DNA from 3 places in the Micromonospora sp. NPDC048835 genome. Region 3 is predicted to be linked to each of the others. Evidence: predicted binding sites of a transcription regulator. Region 3 holds the regulator's gene; each other region holds the start of a gene.

Region 1 (5,172 bases), on a different contig from region 3:
GGCCAGCGCGGCGTACCGCCGTGACGTGGTGCTCATCGGCCCAGTGTGCGCGATCATCTCGCCCGGTCGCCAACAACGTCAGCGTTCGGTAATGACCTGGCAGCCCGCAGGAACGAGCCGGGGCGCACCGCCTGACGGCGGTGCGCCCCGGAACGGGTGTTGCTACCGGATCAGAAGCCCGGGCCGTGCTGGTGGCCGTGACCGTGGCCGTGCCCGCCGCCGGCGGCCGGCTCGGCCTGCTCCGGCTTCTCCACCACGAGGCTCTCCGTGGTGAGCAGCAGACCGGCGATCGAGGCGGCGTTGGTGACCGCGTTGCGGGTCACCTTCACCGGGTCGATGATGCCGGCCTTGACCAGGTCGACGTACTCGCCCTTGGCGGCGTCGAGGCCGTTGCCCCACTTGAGGTCGGCGACCTTCTGGGTCACGACGTAGCCGTCGTGACCGGCGTTCTGGGCGATCCAGCGCAGCGGCTCGACGAGCGCCTTGCGGACGACCGAGACACCCACCTTCTCGTCACCGGTGAAGCCCAGGTCGTCGTCGAGCACGGAGAGGATCTGCACCAGGGCGGCGCCGCCGCCGGGGACAGTGCCCTCCTCGACCGCGGCCTTGGTCGCCGCGATGGCGTCCTCGATGCGGTGCTTGCGCTCCTTCATCTCGACCTCGGTGGCGGCGCCGGCCTTGATGACGGCGATGCCACCGGAGAGCTTCGCCAGCCGCTCGGCCAGCTTCTCCCGGTCCCAGTCGGAGTCGGAGGCCTCGATCTCCTTGCGGATCTGGGCCACCCGGTCGGCGACGTCGGACTTCTGGCCGCCGCCGTCGACGATCGTGGTGTTCTCCTTGTCGACCACGACGCGCCGGGCGGTGCCGAGCACCTCCAGGCCGACCTGGTCGAGCTTGTAGCCCAGCTCCGGGGCGACCAGCTCGGCGCCGGTGGAGATCGCGATGTCCTGGAGCATGGCCTTGCGCCGGTCACCGAAGCCCGGGGCCTTGACCGCGCAGACCTTGAGGGTCTTGCGCAGCGAGTTGACCACCAGGGTGGAGAGCGCCTGGCCGTCCACGTCCTCGGCGATGATCAGCAGGGGCTTGCTGTTCTGCAGGACCTTCTCCAGCAGCGGCAGCAGCTCCTCGATCGCCGAGATCTTCTGGGTGGTGACCAGGATGTACGCGTCCTCGAGGACGGACTCCTGGCCCTCCAGGTCGGTGACGAAGTTCGGCGAGATGAAGCCCTTGTCGAACTGGAGACCCTCGGTCACGTCCAGTTCGGTGGTGAGCATCGAGCCCTCCTCGACGGTGATGACACCGTCGCGGCCGACCCGCTCCATCGCCTCGGCGATCAGGTCGCCGATTGTGGAGTCCTGTGCGGAGATCGTCGCCACGTTCGCGATCGACTCCTTGCTGGTGACCTCGGCGGCCTTGCCGAGCAGCGCCTCGGAGACCTTGACGGCCGCCGCGTCGATGCCCCGCTTGAGGCCGGCCGGGTTGGTCCCGGCGGTCACGTTGCGCAGACCCTCGCGGACCATCGCCTGGGCCAGCACGGTCGCGGTGGTGGTCCCGTCGCCGGCGACGTCGTTGGTCTTGGTCGCCACCTCCTTGACGAGCTGCGCGCCGAGGTTCTCGTACGGGTTGGTGAGCTCGATCTCCTTGGCGATGGTCACACCATCGTTGGTGATCGTCGGCGCACCGAATTTCTTGTCCAGGACGACGTTGCGCCCGCGCGGGCCGAGGGTGACCTTGACCGCGTCCGCGAGGGCGTTGACACCGTGCTCAAGCAGGTGTCGGGCGTCGTCCGAGAAGCTCAGGATCTTCGCCATTAATGTCCCTTCGAAGCGCCAGTGCCCCGGCCCGGCGAGCCGGACCGGGGCACTGGAACTGATCGGTTGCTTACTTCTCGATGACCGCGAGGACGTCGCGGGCGGAGAGCACCAGGTACTCCTCGCCGGCGTACTTGACCTCGGTGCCGCCGTACTTCGAGTAAAGGACGGTGTCGCCGACCTGCACGTCAACCGGAACCCGGTTGCCGTTGTCGTCGACGCGCCCCGGGCCCACAGCGAGGACGGTGCCCTCCTGCGGCTTCTCCTTGGCGGTGTCGGGGATCACGATGCCCGACGCCGTGGTGGTCTCAGCCTCGTTCGCCTGGACCACGATGCGGTCCTCGAGCGGCTTGATCGCAACCTTGGTCGCGGTAGTCACGGGCATACCCTCCTGGGGTACTGGTTTCGTTGCTGGCCAGCGGGGCTGACCAGCGTCAATCTGCCTCATGCCACCGGGCGGTGCCGTCGTCGCGGGTGCCGGTCCGCCTGGCGTGCGCACCCGGGTCGCGAGACCCGGAAGCTGGCACCCTCAGGGTGAGAGTGCTAATCGCAGGTTATTCCGTGGCTAGCACTCCGTCAAGGAGAGTGCCAGCGCGTCGCGCCCCGCCAGCCAAGTTTTCCGAGCCGGACGGGACAATGGCCGGGTGGATCTCGATCAGCTGGCGGCGCTGCGTACCCCCGAGGGGTCGGCCGCGCTCGCGGCGGCGGCCGGGCTGGCCGGTGGTGATCCACTGGCTGCGGCGTCGGCGTTACGCGCGGCCGGGGTGCCGCCGACGCTTGCCGCGGCGGCGCTCACCCAGGCCGAGCTGCGGCACCGGGCGGTCGGCAAGTTCGGCCCGGCCGCCGCTGCGATGTTCCTCACCCGCCCCGGTCTGGAGCAGGCCACCCGCCGGGTGGTCGCCGACCGTCGCGCCGCCCGGTTGTCGGCGGCCGGCGTCCACACCCTGGCCGACCTCGGGTGCGGGCTCGGGGCGGACGCGCTGGCCGCCGCCCGCGCCGGCATCCGGGTGTACGGCGTGGAGGCCGACCCGGTGACCGCGGCGATGGCCGCCGCCAACGCCGAGGCGGCCGGCCTGGCCGCGCTGTTCACCGTCGAGTGCGGCGACGCGACCGGGTTCGACGTGTCAGGTGTCGACGGGGTCTTCTGCGATCCGGCCCGCCGCGCGACCGGCACCGGGCGACGGATCTTCGACCCGCGCGCCTACTCACCACCGTGGGACTTCGTCACCGGGTTGGCCGAGCGGGTGCCGCGCACCGTCGTGAAGGTGGCGCCGGGCCTGGACCACGCGCTCATTCCGGCCGGCGCGGAAGCCGAGTGGGTCGGCGTGGACGGCGACCTGGTCGAGGCCGCGCTCTGGTGCGGCGACCTGGCGGAGGTGCCCCGCCGGGCCACCCTCTACCGCCAGCAGGGCAGCCATCAGCTCACCGGCTCGGGTGCCGCCGAGGCGCCGGTCGGGCCGCCACGCCGCTACCTGTACGACCCGGACCCGGCGGTGGTCCGTGCGCACCTCCTCGCCGAACTGGCCACCGAACTGGACGCCACGCTCGGCGACCCGAGCATCGCCTACCTCTACGCCGACAGGCCGATCCGCACCCCGTACGCGCGCTGCCTGGAGATCACCGATGTGCTGCCGTTCTCACTCAAGCGACTGCGGGCGCTGCTGCGCGAGCGTCGGGTGGGCCGGGTGGAGATCCTGAAGCGTGGTTCGGCGCTCACCCCGGAGCAGCTCCGCCGGGACCTGCGGCTGGCCGGGGCCGAGTCGGCGAGTCTGGTGCTCACCCGGGTCGACGGTGCACCGACGGTGCTGATCGGCGAGCCGGTCGGCTAGCGCCGTCCCGATCAGACCCGCTGACGACTCTCGTTACGTCGACTCCCCGGTGGGATACCCGGGGAGTAACAGTCGCGTTGCTGAATTGTTATCGCCCCCAACAAACTAGGCACCTGCGCGGTCTTGTGGAGCCGGTGTGACGCGAAATACGTTGCCGGACACAACAAAACAACACCTCCCCCACCTCCGAAAGGACCCTGCACATGCGTAAGGGGATCCTCACCATCGCCGCCGTGGGCCTGCTCGCGACCGGCGGCTTGACCGCCTGCGGCGACGACTCCGGCTCTGGTTCGACCGACTCCAAGAAGACTCCCAAGATCGGCGTGATCCTCCCGGACAGCAAGTCCTCCCCCCGCTGGGAGACGGCGGACCGTCGCTTCCTGGAGGAGGCGTTCAAGGCCGCCGGCGTCCAGTCCGACATTCAGAACGCCCAGAACGACAAGGCCGCCTTCCAGACCATCGCCGACCAGATGATCACCAGCGGCGTCACCGCCCTGATGATCGTCAACCTGGACTCCGGCACCGGCAAGGCCGTGCTCGACAAGGCCAAGTCGCAGGGCGTCGCCACCATCGACTACGACCGGCTCACCCTGGGCGGCTCCGCCCAGTACTACGTCAGCTTCGACAACGAGGTCGTCGGCAAGCTCCAGGGTGAGGGCCTGTCGAAGTGCCTGACCGAGAAGGGCGTCAAGAACCCTGTCGTGTCGTACCTGAACGGCTCGCCCACCGACAACAACGCCACCCTGTTCAAGGCCGGCTACGACTCGGTGCTCAAGCCGAAGTTCGACTCCAAGGAATACACCAAGGGCCCGGACGACGCCGTGCCGGGCTGGGACGGCCCCACCGCCGCGACCATCTTCGAGCAGCAGCTCACCGCGACCAAGGGCAAGATCGACGGCGTACTGGCCGCCAACGACACTCTCGGCAACGCCGCCATCTCGATCCTGAAGAAGAACAAAATCAACGGCAAGGTGCCGGTGACCGGGCAGGACGCCAGCGTGGAGGGCCTGCAGAACATCCTCGCCGGTGACCAGTGCATGACCGTCTACAAGGCAGTCCGGGAAGAGGCCAAGGCCGCTGCGGACCTGGCCATCGCGCTGGCCAAGGGCGAGAAGAAGGACACCGGCCAGTCGGTGAAGGACGGTGACCGCGACGTCCCCTCGGTGCTGCTCACCCCGAAGGCCATCTACAAGGACAACGTCAAGGACGTCATCGCCGACGGCTACGCGACCAAGGAGCAGGTCTGCACCGCGGCGTACGCCAAGTTCTGCGCCGACGCCGGCATCAGCTGACCGACGCCGCAGTACCCGCCGGGACGACCATCGCCGCCCGGCACGGGAGCACCCTCCCGTGCCGGGCGGCGCCCGCCGGACGGGCCCCGACCCTCCCTTAAGAAGGAGACCCCGTGTCCGCGATTCCCCTGCTGGAACTCCGCGGGATCGACAAGAGCTTCGGTCCCGTCCAGGTGCTCCGCGACGTCGCCCTGAGCGTCCACCCGGGCGAAGTGACCGCACTTGTCGGCGACAACGGCG
Region 2 (5,172 bases), on a different contig from region 3:
GACCAGCGGACGGCGGGACTGGATCGGGCACAGATCGGCTGGGTGGGGCCGGTGCCGTTCTATTCGGGCAGTGCGGGCGCGTGGATCGAACGGGTCTTCTTCCTGTACCGGCGGACCCTGCCGACGGCGTAACCGGGCAAACGGGACGTAGATCCATTCGCCCGCATCGGCAATCGTCGCCCCCTACCGTTTCGGTAGAGGAGGCAGCCATGACCACGGATGAGAACCAGACCGAGGACGGCCGGCCGATCACCTGGAAACCGGTAGGTGAACTCCCCGGCCAACTGCCGTTCGACCGACTCGACTACGGCGACGCCGAGCAACTGGCCGAGATGACCACCGACGGTGAGTCGTCGGTGGCCGACGAGCCGCAGGAGATGGTGGACGCGCCGATCCAACTGCTGCCGCCGTACGACCGGGCCCAGAAACGGCGCAACCAGCGCCCACTACCCACCTGACGACGAACGGGGCGGACCGCGTCAGCGGCCCGCCCCGTTCGGTGTCGGAACTGGACTCAGAAGTCCATGTCCCCGCCACCCGGGCCAGCCGGGGCAGCCGGGGTCTTCTCCGGCTTGTCCGCGACAACAGCCTCGGTGGTGAGGAAGAGCGCCGCGATGGAAGCGGCGTTCTGCAGCGCCGAGCGCGTCACCTTGGCCGGGTCGATGATGCCCGCGGCCAGCAGGTCGACGTACTCGCCGTTGGCGGCGTTGAGGCCGTGGCCGGCCTCGATGTTGCGGACCTTCTCCACCACGACGCCGCCCTCGAGGCCGGCGTTGACGGCGATCTGCCGCAGCGGGGCGTCCAGCGCGACCTTGACGATGTTCGCACCGGTCGCCTCGTCGCCGACCAGGTCGAGCTTGTCGAAGGCGGTCTTGCCGGCCTGCACCAGCGCGACGCCACCACCCGGGACGATGCCCTCCTCGACGGCGGCCTTCGCGTTGCGAACGGCGTCCTCGATGCGGTGCTTGCGCTCCTTGAGCTCGACCTCGGTGGCCGCGCCGACCTTGATGACCGCAACGCCGCCGGCCAGCTTGGCCAGCCGCTCCTGCAGCTTCTCCCGGTCGTAGTCGGAGTCGCTCTTGTCGATCTCGGCCCGGATCTGGTTCACCCGGCCCTGGATCTGCTCGGCGTCACCGGCACCGTCGACGATGGTGGTCTCGTCCTTGGTCACGACGACCTTGCGGGCGCGGCCCAGCATGTCGACGCTGGCGGCGTCGAGCTTGAGGCCGACCTCCTCGCTGATGACCTGGCCACCGGCGAGGATGGCGATGTCGGTCAGCATGGCCTTGCGGCGGTCACCGAAGCCCGGCGCCTTGACGGCGACCGACTTGAAGGTGCCACGGACCTTGTTGACCACCAGGGTGGCGAGGGCCTCGCCCTCCAGGTCCTCGGCGATGATCAGCAGCGGCTTGCCCGACTGCATGACCTTCTCCAGGATCGGGAGCAGGTCCTTCACCGACGAGATCTTGCTGTTCGCGATCAGGATGTACGGGTCGTCGAAGACGGCCTCCATACGCTCCGGGTCGGTCATGAAGTACGCCGAGATGTAGCCCTTGTCGAAGCGCATACCCTCGGTGAGCTCCAGCTCCAGCCCGAAGGTGTTGCTCTCCTCGACGGTGATGACGCCTTCCTTGCCGACCTTGTCCATCGCCTCGGCGATGATCTCGCCGACGGTGCTGTCGCCAGCGGAGATGGAGGCGGTGGAGGCGATCTGCTCCTTGGTCTCGACGTCCTTGGCGAGCTTCGACAGCTCCTCCGAGACGCTCGCGACCGCAGCCTCGATGCCCCGCTTCAGGGCCATCGGGTTGGCACCGGCGGCCACGTTGCGCAGGCCCTCGCGAACCAGGGCCTGGGCCAGGACGGTCGCCGTCGTCGTGCCGTCACCGGCAACGTCGTCGGTCTTCTTGGCGACCTCCTTGACCAGCTCAGCGCCGATCTTCTCGTACGGGTCCTCGAGCTCGATCTCCTTGGCGATGCTCACACCATCGTTGGTGATGGTGGGGGCACCCCACTTCTTCTCGAGCACGACGTTGCGGCCCTTGGGGCCGAGGGTCACCTTTACGGCGTCGGCGAGCTGGTTCATGCCCCGCTCGAGGCCGCGGCGCGCCTCTTCGTCGAACGCGATCATCTTGGCCATACGGCGTTGTCCTCCTGGACACTCACGGGCCACCCGAGATGTGTGCCCCGGATGGGCCGCCTGGTGTACGCACCTTGGGACGTCGCCACCTGGCGACGACGACGTCCTTCGGCCGGGCCGGATAGCCCGCGACGACCGGCCATGTGCCGCCCCGGCGTCTCCACGCCGGTGCAACCTGGCCCCACCGTCCCGACCATTGGCACTCACGGTATGCGAGTGCCAATGACTTGTTTAGCACTCTCCCCTGCCGAGTGCAAGCACGATGCCGCCGCTCAGCCGAGTTCCGCAGCCAGCCCGGCGGTGTTCACCGGCGCCTCATGGGCGCGCTGCTCGGCGTACGTCACCAGCAGGCCGATCAACTGCGCGAGGTGGGCCGGCAGAGCCAGCACGGCGGTGATCCCGATCACCACCACCGCCCCGACCGCGGTGCCCGCCGAGGCGAACGGATCCGTACCGAACGCGGAGGTGCCCACCCCCTCCAGGCCACCGGGGATCAGGGTGCCGACGATCACCGCCAGGGCCACCAGGGCCACCCGCCCGAGCAGCAGACCGAGCCGGTCGTGGAACATCCGGAACGATCGACCGATCGGGTTGTGGCGTTCGAAGAGGTAGACCGGGCCGGCCATGCTCAGTGCGAAGGCCAGGTAGACGCCCGGCAGCACGCAGAAGCAGATGCCGACGCCGATCAGCAGGCTGACCAGCAGCGTCCAACCCCACAGCCCGAGTGCCCGCCGCAGGCCGTAGCGCAGCGCCGACTCCAGGCTGGCCGGCTGACCGGCGGCCTGCCGGGTGATCACCCAGGTGCCGGACGCCCACCCGACGGCCTGCACCAACCCGACCACCACGCTGCCGCCGACGAGCACGACCAGCAGGCTCAGCACCTCGACGGCGAAGTTGTCCGGCAGCACGGGAGTGGGATTGGACCCGGACTGGGCGGCCCACTCCGCGGACGGGTCCAGCCCGAGCGAGAGCACCGAGAGCACCGCCGCAGGCAGCACCTGGGTGAGCAGCATGATCGGCACCAACTGCCGCCACCCTCGACGCAGCGCTCCGCCGCAGCGGTTGAACCACGCGCCGAGGCCGGCGCCGGGCGCAGTGACCAGGGCGTCGTTCGGGTCGAACCCGTAACCCGGCGGGTACCAGCCGACCGGCTGCCCCGGATACCACGGTTGCCCGCCGTAGGGTCCCGACCCGGGCGGGTAACCCCCGGTGGGCGGGACGGCCCAGCCCTGCGGCGGCGGGGCCGTACCCCAGGCATCCTTCGCGGGATCCCAGCCCGACTGCGGGCCGGCGTGGCCGGGCGGCGGGCCGACCTGAGGCGTAACCGGACCCCAGCCCGACGGCGGACCGGCCTGGCCTGGGTTGCCGGCGGGCGAGGAAGAGCCGGACGGGTCCGGCTCCCCCGACCCGGGGGAGGGAGAGGGCGGGGGCGGCTGGTCGTTCATGAACGCTCCTCGGCATCGGCTGGAACGGTTCACGATCTTCCCGGCTGCACGCCCCTGCCGCAGCCCCGACTCGCGGGGCCGATCGGCCAGGAAGCTCAGCCGATGACGCGCACGTGCTCGGCCTGCGGCCCCTTCTGGCCCTGGGCGATCTCGAACTCGACCCGCTGACCGTCGTCCAGCGCCTTGTAACCGTCCATCTCGATCGCGGAGAAGTGGACGAACACGTCCTGACCGCCGTCGACGGCGATGAAGCCGTAGCCCTTTTCAGCGTTGAACCACTTCACGGAGCCCTGTGCCACGGTGCACTTCCCTCACTCTGCGCGGCGTTGCCTGACCCGGTGCACGGCAGGGCCGGGCACCACCGACCACCGACTCAGCGATCGATGACCGCCATTGACATAGGTGACCGAAATCGCACGCTACACGAGGAGTGACGGCCGCGCACGGCCACAAATCGGACACACTTCGGGGCGTCTCGACCACAGTGATCGGGTTGGGTTTCCGATCCACCGAATTCGCGCGCGTCATTGCGAATGGAACGTGGACCGCCTGGCGCAGCCGAGCTGACGGCGCTGCGGCCCAGCTCTCGAAACGATGACCATCCGCTGTGGTAGGCATGCGGACATGACCACCGACATGGGCCCGTCGGCCCTGCGGCTCGCGGAGATCCGTCGGGTCCGCCCGGAGGACGCCGCCCGGATGCGGGCGCTGCGCCTGGAGATGCTCGCCGACGCGCCGTTGGCCTTCCTGGAGACCCTGGCGGATGCGGCGGCCCGATCACACAACGAGTACGCCGCCCGCGTCGCGTACACCTCGGCCGGTTCCCGCAACGCGCAGTTCGTCGCCGACCCGGGTGGCCGGCTGGTCGGGCACGCCGGTGGCACGACCGCGCCGAACGAACCCGGGCTGACCGTCATCTACGCCGTGTACGTCACGCCGACCTGGCGCGGCAGCGGACTACTCGGCGAACTGATCGACGGGGTGGCCGCCTGGTCCCGAGCCTGTGGCCGCCCGGAGCTGCTGCTGGAGGTGGTGGTCGGCAACGGCCGCGCCTACCGCGCCTACCAGCGCCTGGGCTTCAAGGACACCGGCGTACGAGTGCCCCACCCCACCATCCCGGCCCTGACCGAGCTACAGATGCGCCGCCCAGCCTGACCCCGTTCCGGTGATCAAGAGGTTTGCGTCAGGTCGAGCGCCGTTCCTGACGCAAACCTCTTGATCGACAAGTGGGGTGCCGATGGTCAGGCGTGCCGGCGGGACTGGACGATGCGGAAGCGGTTGGCCACGTACGCCCCGTCCGTCAGCGCCGAGTTGGCCGCCGCGTTGGCACCACTGCCGTGGAAGTCGGAGAACGCCGCCGACTGGTTGACGAAGACACCGCCGGTGAGGTTGCAGGACAGGTGCACCCCGACCTCGACCGCCACCGCCTCGGTGGCGTCCAGCACGGCCTCGTCGGTCGAGTAGACCCCGGCGGTGAGCGCGCCCTTCTCGCCGACCGTCCGGCGCAGCAACTCCAGGCTGTGCGCGGTGGAGTCGGTGGCGATGGCGAACGAGATCGGCCCGAACCACTCCCGGCCGTACGTCTCGGCG
Region 3 (5,172 bases):
GACCTCACCGCCGACTACCGGGTGGCCGACGGCCACGACGACGACCCCGTCCTGCTCCGCCCCGACGGCACCCCCGTCGAGACGTGGCGCGAGGACTACCCGTACGACGAGCGGCTGGACCGTGACGAGTACGACCGCGACAAGCGGCTGCTCCAGATCGAGCTGCTGAAGCTCCAGGACTGGATCAAGGAGTCCGGCGAGCGACTGGTGATCATCTTCGAGGGGCGGGACGCGGCCGGCAAGGGCGGCACCATCAAACGCTTCATGGAGCACCTCAACCCGCGCGGCGCGTCGGTGGTGGCGCTCGCCAAACCGGACGAGCGGGAGGCCGGCCAGTGGTACTTCCAGCGGTGGCTGGCGCACCTGCCGGCGGCCGGTGAGATCGTGCTGTTCGACCGTTCCTGGTACAACCGGGCCGGCGTGGAGCGGGTGATGGGCTTCTGCTCCCGCAAGGAGTACCTGGAGTTCCTGCGGCAGGCACCGGAGCTGGAGCGGATGCTGGTGCGCTCGGGCATCCGGTTGGTCAAGTTCTGGTTCTCCGTCTCCCAGAACGAGCAGCGCACCCGGTTCGCGATCCGCCAGGTCGACCCGGTCCGGCAGTGGAAGCTGTCTCCGATGGACATCGCGTCGCTGGACCGGTGGGACGACTACACCGAGGCCAAGGAGGCGATGTTCTTCTGGACCGACACGGCCGACGCGCCGTGGACGGTGGTGAAGAGCAACGACAAGAAGCGGGCCCGGCTGGAGGCGATGCGGCACGTGCTGCACCGCTTCGACTACGAGGGCAAGGACGCCGAGGTGGTCGGCACACCGGACCCGCAGATCATCGGAAACGCTGGGCTGGACCTGGGGCCGGAGGAGGAGGTCGTGCCGGTGTTCCCGAGGCCCTGAACGGTCACCAGCGGCCGAGACGGGTGGCGAGCACGCTGAGGGCCGCCACCCCGGCGGTGGAGGTGCGCAGCACGGCCGGCCCGAGGCGGACGGGTCGCCCGCCGGCCTCGACGAACGCGGTCACCTCGGCCGGGGCGATGCCCCCCTCCGGGCCGACCACCAGCACGATCTCGCCGACGGTCGGCAGCTCGGCGGTGGTGAGCCGGTCCTCGGCCTCCTCGTGCAGCACGAACGCGGCGGCGGCACCGGCGATCCGACGGGCCACCGTGGCGGTGGACTCGTCGGGCGAGCCGGCCACCACCGGCAGCCACGGCCGGCGGGCCTGCTTGGCCGCCTCCCGGGCGGTGGCCACCCACTTGTCCCGGGCGCGTACGCCCCGGTCGCCGCGCCACTGGGTCACCGAACGCGACGCCGCCCAGGGCACGATCTCGTCCACCCCGACCTCGGTCATCGCCTGCACGGCCAGCTCACCCCGGTCACCCTTGGCGATGCCCTGCACCACGACGATCCGGGGGACCGGCGCGTCCGCGTACCCCCGGGAGGTGATGGTGACCTCCAGGCTGCCCCGGCCGACGGCGGTGACCACGGCGGCGGCCGTGCCGCCCCGACCGTCGGCGAGCAGCAACTCCTCGCCGACGCGCAGCCGCTGCACGGTGGCCGCGTGGTGCCCCTCCGGGCCCGCCAGGGTCAGCGCGTCGTCGGTGGGCAGCGTCTCGACCAGGAACAGCGGTGCGGACACCTCAGGCGTGCCCGTTGAACGCGTCGCGCATCCGGGAGAAGAAGCCGCCCTGCTTGGATAACTCGGCGACCTCCTCACCACGGGTCTTGGCGAAGTCGCGCAGCATCTTCTCCTGGTCCGGGTCGAGCTTGGTCGGCGTCCGCACGTCCAGGTGCACGTAGAGGTCGCCGCGGCCGGTGCCGCGCAGGTGGGGCACACCCCGGGCGCGCAGTCGCAGCGTGCTGGCCGGCTGGGTGCCGGCCTTGACGTCGACGGTCTCCTCGCTGTCCAGCGTCTTGATGGTCAGCCTGGTGCCCAGCGCCGCCGCCGTCATCGGCACGGTGACCCGGCAGTGCAGGTCGTCGCCCTTGCGGGAGTAGACGTCGTGCGGGCGCTCGTGGATCTCCACGTAGAGGTCGCCGGCGGTGCCCCCACCGGGGCCCACCTCGCCCTGCTGGGCCAGCCGGATCCGCATGCCGTCCTCGACGCCGGCCGGGATCTTGACCGTCAGCGAGCGGCGGGTGCGCACCCGGCCGTCGCCGGCGCAGGTGGGGCAGGGGTGCGGGATGGTGGTGCCGTAGCCCTGGCACACGGTGCACGGCCGGGCGGAGACCACCTGGCCGAGGAAGGTGCGCTGCACCGACTGCACCTCGCCCCGGCCGCCGCACGCCTCGCAGGTCGCCAGGTGCGTGCCGGCGGCGGTGCCGGCACCGGAGCAGGTGGTGCAGAGCACCGCCGTGTCGACGGTGATCGGGGCCTCGACCCCGAACGCCGTCTCGTGCAGGTCGAGTTCGAGGCGCAGGATCGCGTCGGCGCCCGGGCGGGTACGCGGCCGTGGGCCACGGGCACCACCGCCCGCACCGCCGAAGAACGCGTCCATGATGTCCTGGAAGCCGACGAACGGGCCGGCGCCCCCGGGGCCGCCCGGGCCACCAGCGCCGCCGCCCCCCGGGGCGAGCGGGTCGCCACCCAGGTCGACGATCTGCCGCTTCCGGTCGTCCGAGAGGACCTCGTACGCGGCGTTGATGTCCTTGAACTTCTCCTGAGCCTCCGGGTCCGGATTGACGTCCGGGTGGAACTGGCGTGCCAGCTTGCGGTAGGCGCGCTTGATCTCGTCATCGGAGGCTTCCCGGCTCACACCGAGAATGCCGTAGTAGTCCCTGGCCACTGCGTTCCGTGTCCTCATGTTCGTCTCGCGTTGCGCCGGTCGGCGGCCGCAGCCGGCCGCATCGGCCCTGACCAATCAGTTCTGGGCCAGCAACTCGCCCACGTAGCGTGCCACGGCGCGCACCGTGGCGATGTTGCCGGGGTAGTCCATCCGGGTGGGCCCCAGCACCCCCAGGCCGCCCAGGATGGTGGTGCCCGGGCCGTACCCGGTGCTGACCACCGAGGCGGCGCGCAGGTTGTCGAATTCGTTCTCGTCGCCGATCAGCACCCGGGTCGTGCTCGGCTCGGTCTCACCGATGAGCTTGAGCAGCACGACCTCCTCCTCCAGAGCCTCGAGGATCGGCCGCAGTGAGCCCTGGAAGTCGAGCAGGCCGCCCCGGGTGAGGTTCGCGGTGCCGGCCAGCGCGATGCGCTCCTCGTGCCGCTCGACGAGCGTCTCCAGCAGGACGCTGGCGAGCGTCGTCATGGTCGGACGCAGCCCGGGCGGCACTTCCTCGACAAGCGCCTGCACCAGTGGTGGCGTCTCGGAGAGCCGGGCGTTGGTGAGCTTCTCGTTGATCAGTCGGCGCAGGTCGGTGACGTCGTCGGCGGGCACCGGCCCGGGCAGTTCCACGAGTCGCTGCTCCACCCGCCCGGTGTCGGCGATCATGACGAGCATCAGCCGGGTGGTGGAGATCGGCACCAGCTCCAGGTGACGCACCGAGGAGCGGGCCAGCGACGGATATTGCACGACGGCGACCTGCCGGGTCAGCTGGGCGAGCAGTCGCACCGTGCGGTGCACCACGTCGTCGAGGTCGACCGCGCCGACCAGGAACCGCTCGATGGCCCGCCGCTCGGCCGGGCTGAGCGGCTTGACCCGGGACAACCTGTCGACGAAGAGGCGGTAGCCGCGGTCGGTGGGCACCCGGCCGGCACTCGTGTGCGGCTGCCGGATGTAGCCCTCCTCCTCCAGCACGGCCATGTCGTTGCGGACCGTGGCCGGGGAGACCCCGAGCTGGTGCCGCTCGACGAGCGCCTTGCTGCCGACCGGCTCCTGGGTGGAGACGTAGTCCTCGACGATGGCGCGGAGCACGGCGAGTTTCCGGTCGTCGAGACCCATCCTCCGCACCTCCTGTCGCACGTCGGCCGCCGGCGCTGCGGGCCGGCCGGGCCGTCCTGGCACTCGACTGTAACGAGTGCCAGTCTACGTCGGCAGTCCCGCCGACGCGATGATCAACGACCACCCGTCGGTGCGGCCCGCGCCACCCCGATCGTCCGATCGTCCCGCACTGCCCGGCGGTGTCGCTCTGGTGCGCCGTTGCCACCGGCCCCTACCGTGACATCCATGACTGAACCTCCTCGCCCTCCCGGGTCGGGCGACCCCGGCAACTACCCGCCGGAGCCCACGTCCCCGGGCCCGTACCCGTCGGCCGAGCCACCCACCGCACCACTGTCCGGGGCTCCCGGCCCGGCCGGCTATCCTCCGGCCGGTGGCTATCCGCCGCCCACCGGTGACCAACCGCCGTCGGGCGGCTACCCTCCGGCAGGCGGCTACCCTCCGCCCGGTGGCTATCCGCCACCCGGCGGTTACCCGCCCGGTGGCGCCTACGGCGGCCCCGGCGGCGGTTACGCCAACAACGAGGACAAGACCTGGGCCCTGGTCGCGCACTTCGGCGGAGCGCTCGGCGCGCTTGTCAGCTTCGGTCCGCTGGGCTTCGTCGCCCCGCTGATCGCCTACCTGGCCCGCGGCCAGCAGTCGCCGACCGTCCGGGCCCACGCGCTCGCCGCCCTGAACTTCCAGATCCTCTGGTCGATCATCGCGTTCGTGCTGCTCTTCGTGAGCTGGTGCCTGCTCTTCCTGCCCAGCATCGCCGTCGTGGTGATCCAGATCCTGTTCGGGATCATCGCCGGCATGAAGGCCAACGAGGGCACCCCGTACCGCTACCCGATGACCGCCACCTTCATCAAGTGAAGCGGGCCGGCCGCTCCCCCGGCCGGCCCGATTCGCCGCAGCTCGACCCAACCACTCACGGCAGCAGGTCGCGCACGACCGCGTCGGCGAGCAGCCGCCCGCGCAGGGTGAGCACCGCCCTGCCGGCGGCGTACTCGTCGGCGGCCAGCAGACCGTCGGCCAACGCCCGCTCGGCGCCGGCCCGGCCGGTGCCGTCGAGCACCGCAAGCGGGAGACCGCTGGCCAGGCGCAGCCGGAGCATCACGTCCTCCATGTGCGCCTCGTCGACCGTGAGCACCTCCCGGGCCAGGCCAGGGGACTCGCCGGCGGCCAACCGCTTGGCGTACGCCGAGGGGTGCTTGACGTTCCACCAGCGCACCCCGCCGACGTGGCTGTGCGCCCCCGGCCCCAGCCCCCACCAGTCCGCGCCGGTCCAGTAGAGCAGGTTGTGCCGGCACCGGGCCTC

Evidence for each region. Region 3 encodes HrcA, which represses chaperone genes, less so after heat shock. Its sites were predicted from a motif close to GGTTNGCACNCTCNNNNNGAGNGTGCNAACC; they were not measured.
Region 1: a site for HrcA is predicted at 2,330-2,360, ahead of groES (co-chaperone GroES). Genes of this name have one in related genera too.
Region 2: a site for HrcA is predicted at 2,332-2,362, ahead of groL (chaperonin GroEL). Genes of this name have one in related genera too.

What each region holds. Positions count from the first base shown of each region.
Region 1 covers NZ_JBEZGM010000034.1:1,892-7,063, forward strand. Annotated here, with positions in the region: gene AB0C15_RS28420 (molybdopterin-dependent oxidoreductase) at 1-36, opposite strand, end outside; gene groL (chaperonin GroEL) at 171-1,811, opposite strand; gene groES (co-chaperone GroES) at 1,882-2,196, opposite strand; gene AB0C15_RS28435 (methyltransferase domain-containing protein) at 2,456-3,640, shown strand; gene AB0C15_RS28440 (substrate-binding domain-containing protein) at 3,844-4,932, shown strand; gene AB0C15_RS28445 (ATP-binding cassette domain-containing protein) at 5,046-5,172, shown strand, end outside.
Region 2 covers NZ_JBEZGM010000008.1:67,533-72,704, forward strand. Annotated here, with positions in the region: gene AB0C15_RS12035 (GNAT family N-acetyltransferase) at 1-132, shown strand, start outside; gene AB0C15_RS12040 (hypothetical protein) at 210-458, shown strand; gene groL (chaperonin GroEL) at 515-2,137, opposite strand; gene AB0C15_RS12050 (hypothetical protein) at 2,410-3,582, opposite strand; gene AB0C15_RS12055 (cold-shock protein) at 3,678-3,881, opposite strand; gene AB0C15_RS12060 (GNAT family N-acetyltransferase) at 4,207-4,737, shown strand; gene paaN (phenylacetic acid degradation protein PaaN) at 4,824-5,172, opposite strand, start outside.
Region 3 covers NZ_JBEZGM010000037.1:11,232-16,403, forward strand. Annotated here, with positions in the region: gene ppk2 (polyphosphate kinase 2) at 1-891, shown strand, start outside; gene AB0C15_RS29145 (16S rRNA (uracil(1498)-N(3))-methyltransferase) at 896-1,630, opposite strand; gene dnaJ (molecular chaperone DnaJ) at 1,632-2,777, opposite strand; gene hrcA (heat-inducible transcriptional repressor HrcA) at 2,853-3,875, opposite strand; gene AB0C15_RS29160 (DUF4870 domain-containing protein) at 4,101-4,727, shown strand; gene hemW (radical SAM family heme chaperone HemW) at 4,783-5,172, opposite strand, start outside.